Regions from separate parts of the Bacillus sp. OTU2372 genome, predicted to be linked through region 2. Evidence: riboswitches for the same ligand, from Rfam matches in the RefSeq annotation. Region 2 holds a riboswitch; the other holds the start of a gene.
What was found. Region 2 has a riboswitch for lysine ahead of AAHB15_RS13490 (aspartate kinase). Riboswitches for the same ligand answer to the same signal wherever they lie in the genome.

Region 1: linked by a shared signal. The riboswitch ahead of AAHB15_RS26590 (amino acid permease) and the one ahead of AAHB15_RS13490 (aspartate kinase) in region 2 are both predicted to bind lysine.

Annotation. Positions count from the first base shown of each region.
Region 1 covers NZ_JASATK010000030.1:32,421-35,655, reverse strand. Annotated here, with positions in the region: gene AAHB15_RS26590 (amino acid permease) at 1-1,485, opposite strand; lysine riboswitch at 1,641-1,830, opposite strand; gene AAHB15_RS26585 (YitT family protein) at 2,037-2,852, shown strand; gene AAHB15_RS26580 (winged helix-turn-helix transcriptional regulator) at 2,910-3,137, opposite strand; gene AAHB15_RS26575 (nitroreductase family protein) at 3,175-3,235, shown strand, end outside.
Region 2 covers NZ_JASATK010000007.1:69,739-72,973, forward strand. Annotated here, with positions in the region: gene AAHB15_RS13485 (YslB family protein) at 1-58, shown strand, start outside; gene AAHB15_RS13490 (aspartate kinase) at 190-1,410, opposite strand; lysine riboswitch at 1,526-1,703, opposite strand; gene uvrC (excinuclease ABC subunit UvrC) at 1,770-3,235, opposite strand, start outside.

The DNA.
Region 1 (3,235 bases), on a different contig from region 2:
TTAAACTTCTAAATCGCACTTTTCTAAAGGGATAACTTTAGTCTTTTTCGTGAATTTGTATCCAAGCCATAAAATAAGGAATAAAGGTAATCCGATATAAGATACTAAAACACCATTCCAATCGATTTGGTCACCCATAAAGGCTGAATAATTTTGTCCAAGTACTACAAATGCACAAACTGCAAAGGCAAAAATTGGACCAAATGGGAAAAGTTTTGATTTAAAAGGTAATAAATTAAGATCTTTTCCTTGTGCTACATAAGCTCTACGGAAACGATAGTGACAGATGGCAATTCCAAGCCATGCAATAAAGCCTGACATACCAGAAGCGTTTAATAACCAAACATAGACGGTTCCATCTCCAAAGAAAGAGGCCAGAAACGCAAGTGTTCCTACCAAGGTTGTCACGATTAAAGCATTAACAGGTACGCCATTTTTATTTAGTTTACCTAAGAATTTAGGAGCTTTACCTTGTCGTGCAAGATCCCAAAGCATCCGAGTTGATGCATACATTCCAGAGTTACCCGCTGATAAAACCGCTGTTAAGATAACCGCGTTCATAACAGAAGCAGCGAATGCAATCCCCGCTTTTTGAAAAACAAGTGTGAATGGGCTGACAGATACATCGCCATTAGCCAAGTTTTCGTTTGTGTACGGAATAAGTAGACCAATCACTAAAATGGCTAATACATAAAATAAAAGAATGCGCCAAAATACAGACTTGACTGCACGAGGTATCGATTTACTTGGATCATCCGTCTCGCCGGCTGCAACACCTAATAGTTCAGTTCCTTGGAAAGAGAAACCTGCTGCCATAAAGATACCAAGCATTGCCATAAACCCGCCGTGAAAAGGAGCATCACCGACCGTGAAGTTTTTAAAGCCGATTGCATGGTCACCCATAATACCAAAAATCATTAATGTACCTGTAATAATAAAAATAATAACTGTAACTACCTTAATTAGCGAGAACCAATACTCCGCTTCCCCAAATCCTTTAACTGAAAGATAGTTTAATAGGAACATAATCACTAAGAAAATAGCGCTCCATACAAATGAAGGAGTATGTGGGAACCAAAACTTCATGATCATGGTGACAGCAGCTAATTCTGCCGCAATGGTAATCGCCCAGTTATACCAGTAGTTCCAGCCAAGGGCAAAACCAAGGGATGGATCAACAAATTTAGTTGCATACGTACTAAAGCTTCCGGCAACTGGCATGTAAGCGCCCATTTCAGCTAAGCTTTGCATTAGGAAGTAAACCATTACTCCAATCACAAGATAGGAAAGAATCGCTCCGCCTGGACCGGCCGAGTGAATTGCGCCTCCGCTTGCGAGAAATAATCCAGTTCCGATGGTTCCGCCAAGAGAAATCATTGTTAAATGACGAGATTTTAAGCTTCGTTTTAATTCATTCGAATCCTCTTTGGATGTATGTTTACCTGTATTTATATCTTCTAAAGGTCCTGCTGTTTGTCCTTGCATTAATAAAACTCCTTTTCTTTTTTATAAAATGCTGTTAACGTACGCAAGTACCTGATGGTCAGCCTGCGATTTACAGTTTCGAGAAGGAGTTTTGGAATAAAAAATGCCATCGAAGCAGACTCCGATGGCATTGTAAATACCCCGCATCATACCTTCCGAAAGATAGCTCAACACGTTTGCTTGGTTGGTTCAAACGTGACAGTTCTGTTCCTATTCGAAGACAGACCCAGCATGCTTTTATAGAGAAGAAAGCACACTTCGGCAGCTTTTCCTTTCAAACAAATTCAGCGATGTCTCTACATCTCATCCGTTTTACTGATAAAAACCGCGACCTCTACCTCATCGGTTTTGATGAGGATTTTTCTATTAAATTAATATGCTACTAAAGTATCATTGATATAATCAAATTGTCAACTTATTTAATAAAAGTCAATTAAATCTAAATAGGCAGACTATTTATGCTATTGGAAAAAAACTATTAAGTTTACTTTCATTTAGAGAATCAGTATCATTTAAAAAAAAGAAAAAATTGGGAGGCAGGAGGATTTGCCATGCAGATTATTGGAGTAATTGCCGGTTCCCTCATTGTAGTGGTGGCATTTAACCTTTTTTTAATTCCTCACGCTGTATTAAGCAGCGGATTAAGCGGAATATCAATGATATTAGGGATGGTTACCCCGCTTAATACCGGTTTGGCAAACTTCCTATTGAATTTACCACTGATCATTATTGGTTATAAGATGCTAGGAAAGAAATTCATTATGAATACTATTATTTCTGTAGTCATCATTTCAGTGGGCCTTTACATAGTGCCTGAACTTCCAATTGCGAAGGATTCAATTCTTTCATCCATCTTTGGAGGGATTTTGGCAGGTCTTGGAGTAGGGCTGGTCTTTCGTTCATCGGGTTCAACGGGCGGATTTGACATCATTGGGATGATTGTGTCGAGAAAAAAGGATTTTCCAATAGGTGTGTTACTTTCGGGTATGAACGCTGTTGTCATTGTGATTAGTGGATTTTTATTTAATTGGGATGCGGCCCTTAATACATTAGTATCTATTTATTTAACCGGGAAAGTTGTGGATACGATCTATACGGACCATGCGAAGTTAACCTTGATGATTATTACGGATAAAGGTGAAGAACTAAGGCAACATCTGCTAGCCAACCTTTATAGAGGTCTTACCGTCATGGATGGGATTGGTGCATACTCCAATGACAAGCGCAACATCATCATAACTGTCATTACTCGATATGAACTTAATGAAGTCAAAAACCTTATTGTTGAGGTGGATCCGTGTGCTTTTGTCAATATCACGGAAACGATTGAAGTAATGGGGCTGTTTCACAGAAAAAATCGGTTTTAGTACATAAAAGAGGCTTGCATGTATAATCACATGCAAGCCTCTTTTATAGTAGCCATTCTACTTATTTGAGTGATTTTTCGCCCATTTTACTAATGTATTTATCACTTCTTCAAGATCTTTTCCGGCGGTTGTAAGTTCATACTCCACTCTTTTAGGAGAGGTCGCAATCACCTTTTTGGTAATTAATCCTTCCGATTCCAAATCTCGCAGCCGCTCTGTTAACAAACGGTCGGAAATGCCGGGGATTGAGGAAATAATTTCATGATATCGCTTGGGCCCTGTCATTGAAAAAGTGTATCAAAGTGCCTATGAAGCCGGATTCATGGGAAAAGGGAGTATGGAGCAATTAATTGCTAATGCTAACAGCACCTACCCACATGCAC
Region 2 (3,235 bases):
AAAAGGAAACAAAGTACAATTCACCGTCAAATGGGACATTAAAGACTACATCAAGTAAATTCAGGTCCCCTATCAAATTATTCTATAACGGTGATAAAAATGGTGTCAGCATACCTTTCGGTGCCTGACACCATTTTTATTATTTTTATTATTCTTATCATTTTTATTATTTTTACTATCTATACAATCTTATTGTTGTTGACCTAGTTCGAATGCTGCATGCAGGGCTTCAACTGCTTTTAGCATATTTTTTTCTTCTACTACGGCTGATACTTTGATTTCGGAGGTGCTGACCATTTTAATTTGGACATCATTTTCAGCGAGAACCTTAAACATCTTCGCTGCGACACCTGGATTGGAAATCATTCCTGAACCGACAATCGAAACCTTAGCTAATTTATTTTCTGCATCGAGCTGTTCATAGCCAAGTTCCGCTTTATTATCTTCAAGTACCTTCACTGTTTCTAATAGATCATTCGTGTGGATCGAGAATGACAGATTAGCACTTCCAGCTTCGGTTGTACTTTGAATAATAATATCTACGTTAAGATGATTCTGGGCTAAAGTGGTGAAAATTGTTGATAGACTTGTAAGCGAGTTAGTCAAACCTAATACGGTAACTCTTGTAATTTCGTCCTCAAATGCCACACCGCGTACCACTAGATTTTGTTCCATTGTTGCTTCCTCCTCAATAACTGTTCCTTCTTCTTTTTCCATGCTAGATCTGACAACAAGCTGTACTTTATAGTTTTTCGCAAACTCGACTGCTCTTGGATGAAGCACACCTGCGCCTAAATTGGCTAACTCAAGCATTTCATCATAGGAAACGGATAATAGTTTCCTAGCATCTTTTACATATCTTGGGTCTGTCGTAAACACGCCTGTTACATCTGTATAAATATCACATTTATCAGCTTTTAGTGCTGCTGCTAAAGCAACTGCGGTTGTATCTGAACCGCCGCGGCCTAATGTCGTAATTTCGCCATCCTCGGTAACACCTTGGAAACCCGCGACGATGACAACCTTTCCAGTAGAAACTTGAGCTTGAATTGCCTCAGGATTGATTTTCGCAATGCGGGCATTACCATGAACAGGTTCAGTAACGATTCCTGCCTGCCAGCCTGTGAAGGAAACTGCCTCAAGCCCTTGTTGTTGTAAAGCCATGGAAAGTAATGCAATGGTCACCTGCTCGCCTGTAGACAAGAGCATATCCATTTCTCGTTTGCTAGGCTCTTTCGTTATATCCTTGGCCAGGCTTACAAGCTGGTCCGTTGACTTTCCCATCGCAGAAACAACGACAACGACATCATTGCCCTTCTCTTTCTCCTCTCTTACACATGCTGCAACATTTAAAATTCTTTCAACACTTCCAACAGAAGTGCCGCCAAATTTTTGAACAACTAAACCCATCCTTTTTCCCCTACTTTCCATTTTGCTGTAACTAGTATGCTAGTAAAATAAAAAAAAGCAATGAGAAGGGCATCTCATTGCTTTTTGAACACGAAAAAAAATTCCTGTACAAACAACGTAAGATAGCTCTCCAAGACACCGTCTTGACAATTCTGGATTTCTTCAATACAGAACCAGCAAAAAAAGGATATGAGTCCTTCTTCACTTCGGCGAACCTTCCCTTTCATGATTCTTCATTGAAGCTCATCCTTCTCAGAATCATTACTATTGAATTTCGCACCTCTACCTTCACTTTAGTACGATAAAGTGACTGATTAAATTTTTATCATTATAGCATGTTCATTATTTTATGACAATAATTATGAACGAAGTTTTTCGATTAATTCTTCTGCCACATTTGTCGGAATACCAAGTGCAGTAAATTCCTCCAGTGTAGCTTCCTTCATTTTTTTCACTGAACCAAATTGCTTTAATAATAATTTTTTTCGCTTTTCACCAATTCCCGGGATATCGTCGAGTAATGATTGAAAAGCACTTTTCCCGCGGATTTGCCGGTGGAAAGTAATCGCAAAACGGTGGACTTCATCCTGAATTCGCTGCAGCAAATAAAACTCTTGGCTATTCCGTGCTAATGGGACAACTTCGAGCGGATTTCCATAGAGAAGCTGTGAAGTGCGGTGCTTCTCATCCTTCACTAGACCTGAAAGCGGGATATCTAAACCAAGTTCATTTTCTAGAACATCCCGTACGGCTTCAATATGTCCTTTACCGCCATCAATAATAATTAAATCCGGCAGCGGAAGATTTTCTTTTAGGGCTCTCGAATATCGTCTCCTAGTGACTTCCCGCATGGATTCATAATCATCCGGACCTTTTACCGATTTTATTTTATATTTTCGATATTCGCGTTTGTTCGCTTTTCCATCTGTAAAAACAACCATCGCTGATACGGGGTCCGTCCCTTGAATATTGGAGTTATCAAATGACTCTATTCGGTGCGGGGTATAAATCCCGAGGAGCTCTCCCAAATTTTCAACGGCCTTAATCGTTCTTTCCTCATCTTTTTCAATGAGAGAAAATTTTTCCTTTAAGGCGATATTGGCATTTTTAATCGCCATTTTAACCAGGTCCTTTTTGGCCCCTCTTTGTGGCTGCAGGACCTTTACTTCCAGCAGCTGCTCTGCCAAATGAAGATCGACCTCATCTTGGATAAGGATCTCTTTTGGCTTAAAATGACTTGCTTTTGTATAGAATTGACCAAGGAATGTTAAGATTTCTTCCTCAGGTTCATTATAGATTGGGAACATCGAGACGTCCCGCTCAATCAACTTACCTTGACGGACAAAAAAGACTTGAACACACATCCAGCCCTTGTCGACTGCATATCCAAACACATCACGGTCTGTAAAATCGGTCATCGTGATTTTTTGCTTTTCCATAATGGTCTCAATGTGGACAATTTTATCTCGGAACTCCTTAGCTCGTTCAAAATCCAGTTCTTCAGCCGCCGTAGTCATTTTTTCCGTTAGCTCATTTTTAATTTCTTTATAGCCGCCATTTAAAAAACGGGTGATTTCATCCGTCATTTGTTTATATTGGTCTTCACTTACTTCATTTACACAAGGTGCCAGGCACTGTCCTAAATGGTAGTACAAGCAGACCCGATCAGGAAGGGTAGAGCACTTACGCAGCGGATAAATTCGGTCGAGCAGCTTTTTTGTTTCGTTTGCCGCTCCGACATTTGGATAGGGCCCAAAGTATTTCCCTTTATCCTTTTTTACTTTTCTCGTAATAATTAATTTCGGATGTCTTTCCGCTGTTAATT